DNA from 3 places in the Streptomyces sp. NPDC101227 genome. Region 1 is predicted to be linked to each of the others. Evidence: riboswitches for the same ligand, from Rfam matches in the RefSeq annotation. Region 1 holds a riboswitch; each other region holds the start of a gene.
What was found. A riboswitch is a leader RNA that binds a small molecule or an ion and turns the genes downstream of it on or off. The one in region 1 is predicted to bind cyclic di-AMP.
Positions count from the first base shown of each region.

Region 2: it holds a riboswitch for cyclic di-AMP, as region 1 does, so the genes downstream of both, ACIRPT_RS09910 (transglycosylase family protein) here and ACIRPT_RS03745 (C40 family peptidase) in region 1, are expected to answer to the same signal.
Region 3: it holds a riboswitch for cyclic di-AMP, as region 1 does, so the genes downstream of both, ACIRPT_RS16320 (NlpC/P60 family protein) here and ACIRPT_RS03745 (C40 family peptidase) in region 1, are expected to answer to the same signal.

Region 1 covers NZ_JBIWOD010000001.1:809,951-815,007, forward strand. Annotated here, with positions in the region: gene ACIRPT_RS03725 (8-amino-7-oxononanoate synthase) at 1-666, shown strand, start outside; gene ACIRPT_RS03730 (ATP-binding protein) at 854-1,282, shown strand; gene ACIRPT_RS03735 (LysR family transcriptional regulator) at 1,307-2,224, opposite strand; gene ACIRPT_RS03740 (LysE family translocator) at 2,313-2,972, shown strand; gene ACIRPT_RS03745 (C40 family peptidase) at 3,144-3,617, opposite strand; cyclic di-AMP (ydaO/yuaA leader) riboswitch at 3,621-3,821, opposite strand; gene ACIRPT_RS03750 (hypothetical protein) at 4,101-4,409, opposite strand; gene ACIRPT_RS03755 (ATP-dependent Clp protease proteolytic subunit) at 4,416-5,051, opposite strand.
Region 2 covers NZ_JBIWOD010000004.1:71,434-76,490, reverse strand. Annotated here, with positions in the region: gene ACIRPT_RS09920 (cytochrome P450) at 1-1,065, shown strand, start outside; gene ACIRPT_RS09915 (transglycosylase family protein) at 1,430-2,377, shown strand; cyclic di-AMP (ydaO/yuaA leader) riboswitch at 2,589-2,798, shown strand; gene ACIRPT_RS09910 (transglycosylase family protein) at 2,806-3,453, shown strand; gene eno (phosphopyruvate hydratase) at 3,829-5,057, shown strand, end outside.
Region 3 covers NZ_JBIWOD010000006.1:268,177-273,233, forward strand. Annotated here, with positions in the region: gene ACIRPT_RS16310 (NlpC/P60 family protein) at 61-1,149, opposite strand; gene ACIRPT_RS16315 (hypothetical protein) at 1,383-1,736, shown strand; gene ACIRPT_RS16320 (NlpC/P60 family protein) at 1,994-3,160, opposite strand; cyclic di-AMP (ydaO/yuaA leader) riboswitch at 3,168-3,352, opposite strand; gene pcrA (DNA helicase PcrA) at 3,560-5,057, shown strand, end outside.

The DNA.
Region 1 (5,057 bases):
GGCCGGGCGCTCGCCGTCACCGACTCGGTGTTCTCGGTCGACGGTGACGCCGCGCCGCTGACCGCCCTCACCGCCGCCTGCCGGGCACACGGCGCGGCCCTCGTCGTCGATGACGCGCACGGCCTGGGCATCCTGGGCGAGGGGGGCCGCGGCGCGATGGCGGCCGCCGGACTGGCCGGGGACGCCGATGTGGTGACCACCGTGACGCTCTCCAAATCGCTCGGCTCCCAGGGTGGCGCCGTGCTCGGCCCGGCGCGGGTCATCGAGCATCTGGTCAACACCGCCCGCTCGTTCATCTTCGACACCGGGCTGGCCCCGGCGGCGGCCGGTGGCGCGCTCGCGGCGCTGCGGCTGCTGCACCGCGAACCGGAGCGCGCCACCCGGGTCCGCGGGGTGGCCCGGGAGCTGCACGCCCGGCTCACCGCGGCCGGTCTGGTGGCCGTACGGCCGGATGCCGCCGTGGTTTCCGTACGGGCCCCCTCTCCGGAAAAGGCGGTCCGCTGGGCGGCCGATTGCCGGGAGGCGGGACTCGCGGTCGGCTGTTTCCGGCCACCGTCCGTTCCGGACGGGATCTCCCGGCTGCGGCTCACCGCCCGGGCGGACCTGACGAGCGAGCAGGTCGACACGGCGGTGGCCGTGATCACCGCGACCGCACCGCCGACCTGAGCCTCTCTGGCAGCCCAAATGCCGTCTTGTGTCGCAGAGTTCACCGCATTGGGCGACATATATCCGCACATCTCGGTGGATCGGCCGCAACACCGTCGGCAAGGGTGACACTCTGGCGCGCACAGCACCGGCCCGGGGCCCCGGCGGACATCCGCCACGGCCCCGGCGGGAAAGGGACGGCGTCACGATGGCAGACCACCAGGAATCCTCACTCACCCTGCCGAGCGCCCCGGCCTCGGTATCCCTCGCCCGCAGGCATGTGCTCGAGGTGCTCGCCGCATGGGGCCTGCCCGCCGACACGGAGTACGCCGACGCCGTCCGCCTGATCGTCTCCGAGCTCGCCACCAACGCCGTCCAGCACACCTTCGGCCAGTCCCCGACCTTCACCGTCGCCCTCCGCCTCGACCGCGCGCAGCTGCTGCGGATCGGCGTCACCGACAGCCACCCGCGCCGGCCGCGGCGGCTGCCCGCCGCCGTCCAGCAGGACAACGGACGCGGCATGGTCATCATCCGCTCGCTCGCGGCGGAATCCGGCGGCCGGCTGAGCGTCGTGCCCACCGCGTGCGGCGGGAAGACCGTCAGCATCGCGATGCCGTGGACGGTCGGCGTCCGCTGACGCGCCGCAGGGGCGCGTCACCCGTCATGGCGCCCCGGACTTGCGGGTGAACGCGCCGTGCAGCAGGGCCCGCAGGGTGTCCGCGGCCGGGGTGCCGCCGCCCGCGCGGTAGGCAACGGAGATCGTGCGGTGCAGCTCGGGCGGATCCAGCGGGCGGATGCCCAGCGGGGTCACCGAACCGGTCGCCATCATCTGCGGCACCACCGCCACCCCGAGGCCGGCGCTCACCAGGGCACACACCACCCCGTAGCCCGGTGACTCGCAGCGCACGGCCACGCTCGCCCCCGCGGCCGCCAGCGCCGCCTCCACCGCGCGCCGGTTGGGATTGGCCGGCGCCATGCTGACCAGCGGCTGCCCGGCCAGCTCCGACAGCGCCAGCCGCCCGCTGCCCGCCGACAGCGCATGCCCGGGGGCCGTGACCAGCACCAGCTCCTCGGTCAGCAGCGGCGCCAGCCGCACCCCGTCCGGCACCGGCACCGCCTCGCCCGGCACATACTCATGCGTCAGCGCCAGATCCACCTCGCCGAGCGCCACCGCCGTCATCTCCTGAGGTGGTACGAACTCCGTCACGCTCAGCTCCACATCCGGGTGGGCCCGCCGGAACGCGCTCAGCGCGGGCGGCAGCAGATGCGTACCGGCCGTCTCGAACGTGCCCACCCGCAGCCGGCCGCCCGACAGCCCCGCCAGCCGGGACAGCTCGTGCCGCGCCAGGTCCAGCTCGTCCAGCACCCGCCGGGCCCGTACGAGCAGCAGCTCACCGGCCGCCGTCAGCCGGGCGCCGCGGTGGTGGCGCACCAGCAGCGCCGTCCCCGTCTCCCGCTCCAGCTTGGTGAGCTGCTGGGAGAGCGCGGGCGCGGTGTAGCCGAGCCGCTCGGCGGCCCGGGTGATCGAGCCGGCCTCCGCCACGGCCACCAGGGCGGCCAGCCGCGTGGGGTCGTACACAGAGACCCGCCTCCCTTAAGAACCTCTTCAGGCTGACCCAGGAGATTGCCAATACCTATTAAAGGCTCCGACGGGCGATGCTGCTGTCATGGACGGACATCTGATGGCTTTCACCGGCATCGCCGCGGGCATGGTCGCCATGCCGGGCGCGGACTTCGCGGTCGTGGTGCGCAACGCACTCGCCTCGCGCCGGGCGGGGGTGGCGACCGCCTTCGGGGTCGCGGGCGGACTGCTCGTGCACACCGCGCTGGCGGTGGCCGGGCTGGCGGCGGTGCTGGTGGCCGTGCCCGCGCTGTTCGAGACCGTCCAACTCCTGGGCGGTGCCTATCTGTTGTATCTCGGCGCCCGTGCACTGATCGCGGTCGCCCGCCGCCCTGCGGCCGACCGGCAGGCGGCCGGCGCGCAGGGCGGGGCCCCCGGTCCGCACCCGACGGCCGGCCCCGGCACCGCGCCATATCTGCGCCAGGGCTTCTTCACCAATGCGCTCAACCCCAAGGCCCCCGTTCTCTTCCTCAGCCTGCTGCCGCAGTTCGTCCCGGCGGGGCAGCCCGCGCTGCCCCGGACCCTGCTGCTGGCGGCCATCGTCGTCGGCATGGCGGCGGTGTGGTTTCCCGCCGTGGCGCTGCTCGTCGACCGGCTCGGCGCCTGGCTGCGCCGTCCGCGGGTGTCCCGCGCCCTGGAGGCCACCACGGGAGCGCTGCTGACCGCCCTGGGCGGCATTCTGCTCGCCGAGCTGGTCCTCACCTGAGCCGCCGGGGCCGGCGTGAGCCCCCGGCGCGGGCGGCGCGGTTACCGGACCGGCGGCGGGCGGGAAGCTCCCGCACGCCGCCGCCATCAATGGCTCGCTCAGTTCGCCGGTCACTTCGCCAACGTACCCAAGGCCACTGACAATTGACCGTGACCTGCCGATCGCCGCAGGTCAGCCCACCCGCCCGTACCAGACGGCGGAGCTCCAGATCCTCTCCAGCCGGACCACCGCTCCCTCCTTCGGCGCATGCCAGATCCGGCCGCTGCCCGCGTAGATGCCGACGTGGTACACGCCGCGGCCGCCATGGAAGAAGACCAGATCGCCGCTTCTGCGCGCCGCTCGGGTGACATGGCTGGTGTCGTTGTACTGCGCGGCCGCGGTCCGTGGCAGCGCCTTGCCCGCGTGCTTGAACGAGTACCTAGTCAGCCCCGAACAGTCGAAGCGGTGTGGGCCTTGGGCGCCCCACTGGTAGGGGGAGCCCCGCTTCGAGGCGGCGATCCGCAGGGCCTTCGAGGAGACGGCGGCCGCCTCGGCGTCGGCGGTCGCTCCTGGCGCCACAGTGGTGCCCGTGATCGTGACCATCGTGAGGGCGGAAACGGTGCCGGCGCGTGCCAGCAGATGCGGCAGATGTCCACGCATGCTCATGCGCAACCCTTCGTCAGCCGCCTGCGAAGGGGGACCTGTCGGGTTCGGGCAGGCGAAGAGTGCCCGGCCGTGCGTACGGCTTCACCCCAAGGAGCCCTCGGCCACGAGTGCCGGGGCCCCGTCGTGCTCGGGTCCTCCGCTCCTGCCGATCCAACCGCGTCGACCTGACATCCGGACGGCGGCAGGATTAGGCGTCCGCCCGGACCGCCCCGTCGCGGTGGCGGGGCCTTGTCGTGGAGGGATCTTCACGCCGCCACCGCCCGAAATCCGGTAAGAAATGCGCTGCGTGACATTGGTCACATTTACACCGAATGGTGACTTATGTCGGTTTTCACGAGGTGGAGTCGGCGGAGGGTGAGCCCGGGACCAGGGGTGACGCGTCAACTGCCGCGTGACAACCGGGTGCGCTCTGCAAATCGTCGACTCCCTGTAACGAGCGCGTCTGTTACGCCGTACGGGCTCCTCGGCCGGGCGCGTGTCGGATCACGGCTCGGGCTGCGGCGGTACCGCGACCAGCCGGGCCCGGCGTTCGCCGTCCAGGACCCGCAGCGCCCGCGTCAGCGTCCCGGAATGCAGCTCGCTCTCGCCGCGCTGATGCATCAGCGCCAGCGCGTCGCGCAGTCCGGCCGCCTTGCCGACCAGTGCCTGAGCCGCGCGCAGGCCGCTGTAAGTGCCGTTTCCGCGCGCCGGATTGATCCGGCCCAACAGGTCCAGTACCTCCAAGTACCGGTCGATCACTTCACCCTCGGCCCGGGTCAGCGCGGGCAGCGGCGGCAGCTCCGGTGGCAGCACCTGAGTTCACCGCGCGCCGAGCTGGGCGGCCGGCTGCTTGCGGCCGCGGGTGAGGCCGTCGATCAGGCCGTACTCCTGGGCGCCGTGGGCGTCGAAGATCTTGTCGCGCTCGATGTCCCTGGCGATCAGTTCGCGCGGCTGTCCGGTGTGCAGGGCCAGCAGCTCCTCCAGTTTGTCGCGGGTGCGCAGCAGTTCCGTCGCCTGGATCTGCAGATCGGAGGCCTGGCCCTCGATCGGCTCGGGCAGTGACGGCTGGTGGATGAGGATGCGGGCGCTCGGCAGGGCCATCCGCTTGCCCGGCGTGCCGGCGGCCAGCAGCACCGCGGCCGCGGAGGCGGCCTGCCCCAGGCACACCGTCGCGATGTCGCAGGAGACGAACCGCATCGTGTCGTAGATCGCGGTCATCGCGGTGAAGGAGCCGCCGGGGGAGTTGATGTAGAGCGAGATGTCCTGGTCCGGAGCGGCGTGTTCCAGGTGGATGAGCTGCGCCATCACGTCGTTGGCGGAGGTGTCGTCGACCGTGGTGCCCAGGAAGATGATGCGCTCGCTCAGCAGCTTGGAGTACGGGTCCAGGGTGCGCACGCCGTCGGTGGTGCGCTCGGTGAACTCCGGCAGGACATAGCGGGCCGTCGGTCGCAGCATGACTGC
Region 2 (5,057 bases), on a different contig from region 1:
TCGGCACACGGCAAGGGCAAGGTCGGCATCCCCGGCGAGCGCAGCGCCAACCTCATGACGCATCTGCTCAACATCGACCCCCCGGATCACACCCGGCTGCGCCGTCTCGTCTCCAAGGCGTTCACCCCGCGCCGGGTCGCGGCCTTCGCCCCCCGCGTACAGGAGCTGACCGACCGCCTCATCGACGGGTTCGCGGAACGCGGGGAGGCGGATCTGATCCATGAATTCGCCTTCCCGCTCCCCATCTACGCGATCTGCGACCTGCTGGGCGTACCGCGCGAGGACCAGGACGACTTCCGCGACTGGGCGGGGATGATGATCCGGCACGGCGGGGGCCCGCGGGGCGGAGTCGCTCGTTCCGTGAAGAAGATGCGTGGCTATCTCGCCGAGCTGATCCATCGCAAGCGCGAGGTCCTCGGGGAGCGGCCGGACCCGGACGAGGACCTGATCTCCGCGCTGATCCGGGCCTCCGACCATGGCGAGCACCTCACCGAGAACGAGGTCGCCGCGATGGCGTTCATCCTGCTCTTCGCCGGCTTCGAGACGACCGTGAACCTCATCGGCAACGGCACCTACCAGCTGCTGCGCCACCCCGCCCAGCGCGAGCTGCTGCAGAAGTCGATCGCGGCCGGCGACACCGATCTGCTCGCCACCGGCATCGAGGAACTGCTGCGGTACGACGGCCCCGTGGAGCTGGCGACCTGGCGGTTCGCCACCGAGGAGCTGACGCTGGGCGGGCAGCGGATCGCCGAGGGGGACCCCGTCCTGGTGGTGCTCGCCGCCGCCGACCGCGATCCCGCACGCTTCGCCGACCCGGACGTCCTCGACCTCACCCGGCGGGACAACCAGCACCTCGGCTACGGGCACGGCATCCACTACTGCCTGGGCGCGCCGCTCGCCCGGCTGGAGGGGCAGGCCGCCCTCGCCACGCTGCTGACCCGCCTCCCGGACATCCGGCTTGCCGCGGAACCTGACGATTTGCGCTGGCGCGGCGGGCTCATCATGCGCGGACTGCGGTCGCTGCCGGTGGAGTTCACGCCGGAGGTTTCCGCCGAGCGGCCGTGACCGGTGGCCCTGACCGACGGCCTGTCGACGGTCAGGGCCGGAGGTACCGAATCGGCGGCTCTGACCAGCTATGACCGCGAAGTGACGGAACGTCAGCCGCGTGACCTCTGCGTGATCTCGGCTACACCGACTTGTGACTACCCGTGACCCCGGCTACCTTTCGACCCACCGAATCGGCCACGGGTTCGACAGGCCGCACGGGTTCGACGGGTCGCATGGTTCGTCGCGTCCGTTCGCCTCACCGTGCCGGTTCGGCAGACAACTCCAGCACGTCTTCCGCCGCTCGAAAGGCAACCGCATGCGCTCCGGGAACGGCCGACACCGTCGCCCCCGTCAGGCACCGGCCATCTTTGTCACGGCGGGAGTGACCGGCGCCGGCCTCGCACTGCCGCTGTTCGCCGCGAGCGGTGCACACGCCGCCGACACCGCGACCTGGGACAAGGTCGCGCAGTGCGAGAGCGGCGGAATGTGGAGCGCGGCCTCCGGCAACGGCTTCTACGGCGGCCTCCAGCTGACCCAGGAGATGTGGGAGCAGTACGGCGGCACCTCGTACGCCTCGCGCCCGGACCTCGCCAGCCGCTCCGAGCAGATAGCCGTCGCCGAGTCCATCCTCGACGACCGCGGCCCGGACGCCTGGCCGAGCTGCGCGGTGAACGCCGGACTGACCAAGGACGGCCGGGCGCCGGAGGTCGACCCGGGCAGTACGAGCATCCCGCGGCCCGGCCCGTCGGACACCGGCCGCTCCGGCCCGTCGGACGATTCCTCCGATGGCCCCTATGGCGACCACTCCGGCGATCCCTCCGGCGATCCCTCCGACGACGCGTCGCCCACGCCGTCCCCGTCGACCCCCGACGCCTCGGACCCCGCGGACCCGTCCGCCCCCTCCCACGCGGGCGACGACGACAGCGACACGGACGACCAGGACGGCCCCGCCGGTCCGGAGGCTCCCGCCAAGGGCAAGCACCGCGGCGGCACCGACGAGGGCCCGGACGCCGAGCACGGCAAGGACGGCAAGAGCCACGGCGGCGACGGCAAGGGCGCGGGCGACGACGGCCGGCCCGCCGGCCGCCACGCCTCCCGCGGCGGCGAGGAGCGCCGTACGGACCCCGGCACGCGCCCCGGTGCGGACCCGTCCGCCCCCGCCGCCGACTACACCGTCCGCCCCGGTGACACCCTGTCAGGCATCGCCGAGACCCACGATCTGCCGGGCGGCTGGCCCGCGCTCTATGACCGCAACGAGAAGGTCGTCGGGGCCGACGCGGACCTGATCCACCCAGGTCAGCTGCTCGATCTCGGGCACGCGGCAGGGTAGTTACCGCCAGTTCGTCCCTTTTGGCGAAAGTGAGACAAGCGTCTCGTTCCGGGGTGCGGTGTCCGGCTCGTCGGCCGGAATCCGCACCCCGGCCCACCTGCGGAAATATGAGCCTCCGATGATCAAAAACGGTCAACTTGGTTCAGATAGTGGGGTTTGAACACCAAGCGGATTACTGATTACGGTCGGGACCGCTCGCCAAAGCGGGCCCTTCGATCACACGCCGAATCCTGCCGGTGATCGCAGGCACTCGACGCGCAAGCGCCGAAGGCAGGAGCGGGGGACCCAAGGTAAGTGCCGGCCCCACCCGTGAAAGCGGGTCAACCGGCTTGGGGTGAAGCCGCGTGTGCTGCACACGCGGCCGGGTACTCACACGACCCGAACCCGACAGCTCACCTCGTAGGCATCGGTGAGGAAACGAACGAACCATGCTGAACAAGGGCAAGCACCGTCGTCCGTCCAAGGCCGTCCGCATCGCCACCCTCGCCGGTGTCGCCGGTGCCGCCGTCGCCGTCCCGATGATGGGCGCCACCTCCGCCTCGGCCGCCTCCGTCGCCACCTGGGACAAGGTCGCCCAGTGCGAGTCCGGCGGCAACTGGTCGATCAACACCGGCAACGGCTACTACGGCGGCCTCCAGTTCTCGAACTCCAGCTGGGCCGCCGCCGGTGGCACCCAGTACGCGGCCCGCGCCGACCTGGCCACCAAGGCCCAGCAGATCGCCGCCGCCGAGAAGCTCCTCGCCATCCAGGGCCCGGGCGCCTGGTCCTGCGCCGGCGCCGGCAACCTGACCGCCGGTGGCCCGTCCCCCGACCTCAACACCTCCACCAAGGCCGAGGTCAAGAAGGCCCAGCCCGCGCCGAAGCACACCCAGCCCGCCGCGCCGAAGCAGGAGAAGGTCCAGCCGGCTCCGAAGAAGGCGCACGGCCACGGCAACTACACCGTCAAGGCCGGTGACACCCTCGCCAAGATCGCCAAGGCGCACGGCACCACCTGGAAGACGGTCTACGCCCACAACAAGTCCGTCATCGGCGGCAACCCGAACCTGATCTTCCCGGGCCAGCAGCTCAGCATCTGAGCCGCCCCCACCGGGACTCCCGCGGGCCCGAGCGAGCGGCCCGCTGCCTCCCCGAGCCGGCCCCGCCCGGCGCGCTTCCCCCCGCGCGCCGCGGCGGGGCTTCTCCATACGCGACTGCCTACGGCGACCGCATACGCGACTCCGTAGGCCACCGCGTACGCCACACCGCGCGCCGCGCCGCGCTCCGGGCCACCGGAACCCGTCACCAGCGGCTTCCCGCGCTTTTTCCTGTGCAGCGAACAATGCTCCTAAACGCCCCGGGAAATGGGCATCTGGGCCTCTTTTCGTCCCACGGAGCGGGCCAACGGCGAGCGGACCTCCCCGGGCCCGTTAGGCTCGTGCTGCAGAACTCCAGACACCCACGAAGGAGACAACGTGCCGTCCATCGACGTCGTCGTAGCCCGCGAAATTCTCGACTCGCGAGGTAATCCCACGGTCGAGGTCGAGGTCGGCCTCGACGACGGCAGCACCGGCCGTGCCGCCGTGCCGTCCGGTGCCTCGACCGGCGCCTTCGAGGCCATCGAGCTCCGCGACGGCGACCCGAACCGTTACCTGGGCAAGGGCGTGGAGAAGGCCGTCCTGGCCGTCATCGAGCAGATCGGCCCGGAGCTCGTCGGCTACGACGCGACCGAGCAGCGGCTGATCGACCAGGCGATGTTCGACCTGGACGCCACCGACAACAAGGGCTCGCTCGGCGCCAACGCCATCCTCGGCGTCTCCCTCGCCGTCGCGCACGCCGCCTCCGAGGCCAGCGACCTGCCGCTGTTCCGCTACCTCGGCGGCCCGAACGCGCACGTCCTGCCCGTCCCGATGATGAACATCCTCAACGGTGGGTCGCACGCCGACTCCAACGTGGACATCCAGGAGTTCATGATCGCCCCGATCGGCGCGGAGTCCTTCTCCGAGGCGCTGCGCTGGGGCACCGAGGTCTACCACACCCTCAAGAAGGTCCTGAAGGCCAAGGGCCTGGCCACCGGCCTCGGCGACGAGGGCGGCTTCGCCCCGAACCTGGGCTCCAACCGCGAGGCCCTCGACCTCATCCTCGAGGCCATCAAGGAAGCCGGTTACGCCCCCGGCCAGGACATCGCGCTGGCGCTGGACGTCGCCGCCTCCGAGTTCTACAAGGACGGCAAGTACCAGTTCGAGGGCAAGGACCGCTCGGCCGCCGAGATGACCGAGTACTACGAGGAGCTGGTGGCGGCCTACCCGCTGGTCTCCATCGAGGACCCGCTGTTCGAGGACGACTGGGCCGGCTGGAACGTCATCACCGAGAAGCTGGGCGCCAAGGTCCAGCTCGTCGGCGACGACCTCTTCGTCACCAACCCCGAGCGCCTCGCCCGCGGCATCGAGGAGAACTCCGCCAACGCCCTCCTGGTCAAGGTCAACCAGATCGGCTCGCTGACCGAGACCCTGGACGCCGTCGAGCTGGCCCAGCGCAACGGCTTCAAGTGCATGATGTCGCACCGCTCCGGTGAGACCGAGGACGTCACCATCGCCGACCTCGCCGTCGCCACCAACTGCGGCCAGATCAAGACCGGCGCCCCGGCCCGTTCCGAGCGCGTCGCCAAGTACAACCAGCTGCTGCGCATCGAGGAGATCCTCGA
Region 3 (5,057 bases), on a different contig from region 1:
GACTCGGTAACGCCGGTCTGACGGCGACGTCGACTTCTGAGGCCGGCCCGCTGCCGGGGATCAGGCCGGCCGGGTCGCCGCCGCGAAGGGCATCTCGTCGATGGGGGCGATGCGGACCGGGGCCCCCGGATGCGGGGCGTGGATCATCTTGCCGTCGCCGATGTAGAGGCCCACATGGCTGATCCCGGAATAGAAGAACACCAGGTCACCCGGGGCGAGCTGGGACCGGTCGATGCGCGGCCCGGAGCCGATCTGGGTGTAGGTCGTGCGGGGCAGCGAGACGCCGCCGGACTTCCAGGCGGCCTGGGTCAGGCCGGAGCAGTCGAACGCCGAGGGGCCGGTCGCGCCCCAGACGTACGGCTTGCCGAGCGCGGCGTAGGCGAACGAAACGGCGTGCGCGGCACGGGAGTTGGGCGCCTGCGCTCCGGCGTCGTCCGGGGCCCCGGACGGGTCGGCCTCGGGCGTCATCCGCCGCCGCTGCTGCTCCGTCAGCCGGTTGAGCAGCGCCTCGGCGGAGTCCAGTTTCCGTACGATCGTGACGCGTTGGCGCCGCAGCGTGCCCTCGGTGCGCTCCAGCCGCTCCGCGGTGGCCTCGGCGCGGTCGCGGATCTGACGGACGCTGCCGAGCCGGCGCGCATATCCGGCCACCGCGTTCGCCTGATGGCTGCCCGCGCGCTCCAGGATCGTGGCGCCGTCCAGATAGCGCTGCGGATCGGCGGACATCATCAGCCGTACGGTCGGGTCCACGCCGCCGGAGCGGTACTGGTTTCCGGCCATCGTGCCCAGCTGGGCCTTGGCGGCGTTGAGTTTCTGGGTCCGGCGGGCGGCCTCGTCCTGGAGCCGGCTCAGCTCCGCGCGTGCGGCATCGGCCTGTTCCTTGGCGCCGTTGTAGTGCTGCGTCGCCACCTCTGCCTCCTGGTACAGCGCGTCGACCCGGCCCTTGACCTGGGCGGGGGTGGGGCGGGGAGCGGCCTGGCCGGTGCCGTCGAAGGCGGCGACGCCCGCGGCACCGGCAAGGGCCAGGGCGGCGGCCGTACGGGCGGTGCGGGCCGTACGGGCGGTGCGGGCGGTGCGGGCGGTGCGGGCGCCGCCCAGCGGTGCCGGCGGGTGCTGCTTGGTCTTGCGGTGCGACGCCACGGTGGCCGTCACTTCCTTCCGTACGGGCCGCGCATTCGTCGGCCGCCTGGAGTGAGGACGGTAAACCTGCACGTCACGGCATAGCGCCCAGTTGGCCGGAATTGACGGCTTTCGACCGCGAGTGGCGGGCGGATGAGCGAGTGTCCGCCGCGTACGGGGCCGTGCGCGGCCTGCCATGATCGAAGCGGCGATTACCGGCGCCCTGCCGGAAGGCGCGTGATATGCGGCGGATACGATCCCGCACTATGGACGTAGTAATCAATATCTTCGTCGGCCTGCACATCATCGGCATCGCCTCCCTGCTGGGCGGCTTCCTCACCCAGATGAAGGCGATGAGCGCGGGGGCCGCCCGCTTCGTGCCGGCCATGCTGCACGGCGCGCTGACGATGCTGGTCACCGGCATCGTGCTGGTCGGGCTGAACCAGGCCCAGGACCAGCCGGTCAACAACATCAAGATCGCCATCAAGATGGCCGTCCTGGTGGTGATCCTGGCGCTGGTCTACGTCAAGCGGGACGAGGAGAAGATCGCCAAGCCGCTCTTCGGTGCCGTCGGCGGGCTCACGATGGCCAACATCTTCATCGCGGTGCTCTGGACCTGAGACCGGCCCTGCGGAGTTCGGCTCCGGCCGCCCGGAACCCGGCTTCGACGCCCGCACCTCGGCTCCGGCGTCCACCCCGGCCCCCGGACCGGGCACCCGCTACATACGGCTCACCGCGCGGTCGTCCCTTCGAGAGGACGACCGCGCGGTGGCGTGTGGGGGGTGGGTCCGGGGCAGTTGTGCGGTAGGGGCCTGCGGCCCCCTTAGGGGAGCCCCGTAGGGGGCGAAGTCGTTCGAACCAGCCGCTCAGCCGCCGCTCAGGCCGGCCGCACGCTCCCGTAGATCGGGTCGTAGTAGATCGACTCCACCCGGACGTTGGCGCCCGGGTGCGGTGCGTGGATCATCTTGCCGTCGCCTATGTAAATGCCTACGTGGCTGATGTCGTCGAAGAAGAACACCAGGTCACCGGGCTTGAGGTCGCTGGTCGCGACCCGCTGGCCGACCTTGACCTGGTCCCACGTCGTACGCGGCAGATCGACCCCGGCCGCCTTCCACGCCGCCGCGGTCAGGCCCGAGCAGTCGTAGGAGCTCGGGCCGGTCGCGCCCCAGACGTACGGCTTGCCTATCTGGGCGCGGGCAAAGGCGAGCACCTTCTCCACCTGGGTGGAGCTGGTCGACCCGCCGCTGGTGGAGCCGCCACCGGTCGAGCCGCCGCCCGTCGTGCTGCCGCCGCTCTGGCGCTGCTGGCGCTCCTTCTCCGCCTGCTGGCGCGCCTTCTCGGCCTGCTGCCGCGCCAGCTCATCGGCCCGGCGCTTGGCGGCCGCCTCCTTCTGGCGCTCCAGCTCCGCCAGCCGCGCCTTCTCCTGCGCGGTCAGCCGGGACAGCAGCTGCCGCGCCTCGGCCAGCTTCTCCTGGACGGACCGCTTGGACTCCTGCAGCGAGGTCTGCGTCCTCTGGAGCTGCTCCAGGCTGGAGGTCGCCTTGGCCCGCTGCCGGGCGGCGGCCGCCTGCTGCTCCTGGTAGTCGGTGACCGCCTGCTTCTGCCGGCCGGTGAGCCGCTCCATCAGGTGCGTACGGTCGAAGAATTCCTGCGGGTCCTTGGCGAGCATCAGCTGCGTCGTGGGGTTCATCCCGCCGGTGCGGTACTGCGCGGAGGCGAAGGTGCCCAGCTCGCGCCGGGACTCGTTCATCTTCTGTGCGCGCTTGGCGGCGGCGTCGAGCAGGCCGTTGACGGTGGCGCGCTGGTGCTCGGCGCCCTCCTTGGCGGCGTTGTACTTCTGGGTGGCCACCTCGGCCTGACGGTAGAGCCCGTCGACCTTCTGCTTGACCTCTTCGATGGTGGGCTTGGGAGCCCTGGGGGCGGCGTCGGCGGACTGCGAGAGCAGGGTGACCGAGGCGAGGGCGGCAGTGGTGAGCCCGGCGGCCGTACGACGGCTCCCGGGCGAGGTGAGTATGCGGGTGCGCGGCTTGCGGTGCGACGCCAAGGCCGGCGACTCCTTCCGTGGACCGCCTACCGGGTTAGCTGTCGGGTTCGGGCGGTGTCGATGACGGAAGGCTTGCCCTACGGTCGATGCGTCCGCTGCTGGCGGCCGCACCGGCCGATTCACCCCGGTGGTGCTGGTGGGTCCCCGGCTCCGGGTGCCTGGTGGCAGGGCCGGACTCGGCGGAGGCGGCCCGTGCAGACGCTGTCGTCCGCGGGGAAACGGGCTGCCCGAGCAGGCACGGTAGCCAACTCGTGTGACTCCTGTGAAGGCTGATGTTCGATATGCCCGAAACCTTTTTGTGACCTTAACGCGATCTCGGGGATGCGGGCCGCGGGCCGGGGGCCGGATCTGGAGAGGTGGCGGCGGGCTGTCAGTGCGGCGGCCTAGACTCGGTGGGCGATGAGCAGCCTCTTTGACGACAGCTTCCTGGCGGACCTCGGCCCCAAGCACGAGGACGAGCCCCCGCCGCCCCCCGAGGACGAGCACGGCCCGGCCCCGGAGGAGATTCCCGCTGACCTCTTCGACGGAAAGTTCCACGGGAATTTCGACGCACCGGTGCCCCAGGAGGCGTACTACCGCGACGGCGCCGCCCGCCCCGTCGTCGACCCCGCCGCGCTGCTCGAGGGGCTCAACGACGAGCAGAAGGCCGCCGTGGCGCATCACGGCAGCCCGCTGCTGATCGTCGCCGGCGCCGGCTCCGGCAAGACCCGGGTGCTCACCCACCGCATCGCGCATCTGCTCGCCGAGCGCCATGTCCACCCCGGCCAGATCCTCGCGATCACGTTCACGAACAAGGCCGCGGGCGAGATGAAGGAGCGCGTCGAGGACCTCGTCGGGCCCCGCGCCAACGCCATGTGGGTCTCCACCTTCCACAGCGCCTGCGTCCGCATCCTGCGCCGCGAGTCCAAGAAGCTCGGCTTCACCTCGTCCTTCTCGATCTACGACGCCGCCGACTCCAAGCGCCTGATGGCCCTGGTCTGCCGCGACCTCGACCTGGACCCCAAGCGCTTCCCGCCCAAGTCCTTCAGCGCGAAGATCTCCAACCTCAAGAACGAGCTCATCGACGAGGAGACCTTCGCCGGGACGGCCGCCGACGGCTTCGAGAAGACCCTGGCCGAGGCCTATGCGATGTACCAGTCGCGGCTGCGCGAGGCCAACGCCCTGGACTTCGACGACATCATCATGACGACGGTCAATCTGCTCCAGGCCTTCCCGGATGTCGCCGAGCACTACCGCCGCCGCTTCCGCCATGTCCTCGTCGACGAGTACCAGGACACCAACCACGCCCAGTACACCCTCGTCCGCGAGCTGGTCGGCCCGGGCACGGACGAGATGCCCGCCGCCGAGCTGTGCGTCGTCGGTGACGCCGACCAGTCGATCTACGCGTTCCGCGGCGCCACGATCCGCAACATCCTCCAGTTCGAGGAGGACTACCCGGACGCCACCACGATCCTGCTGGAGCAGAACTACCGCTCGTCGCAGACGATCCTGTCCGCCGCCAACGCCGTCATCGAGCGCAACGAGAACCGCCGCCCCAAGAACCTCTGGACCGACGCCGGCGCCGGCCCCAAGATCACCGGCTATGTCGCGGACACCGAGCACGACGAGGCGCAGTTCGTCGCCGACGAGATCGACCGGCTCACGGACGCCGGAGACGCCAAGTCCGGCGATGTCGCCGTCTTCTACCGCACCAACGCCCAGTCCCGCGTCTTCGAAGAGATCTTCATCCGGGTCGGGCTGCCCTACAAGGTCGTCGGCGGCGTGCGCTTCTACGAGCGCAAGGAGGTCCGCGACGTCCTCGCCTATCTGCGGGTGCTCGCCAACCCCGAGGACACCGTCCCGCTGCGCCGGATCCTGAACGTCCCCAAGCGCGGCATCGGCGAGCGCGCCGAGGCCA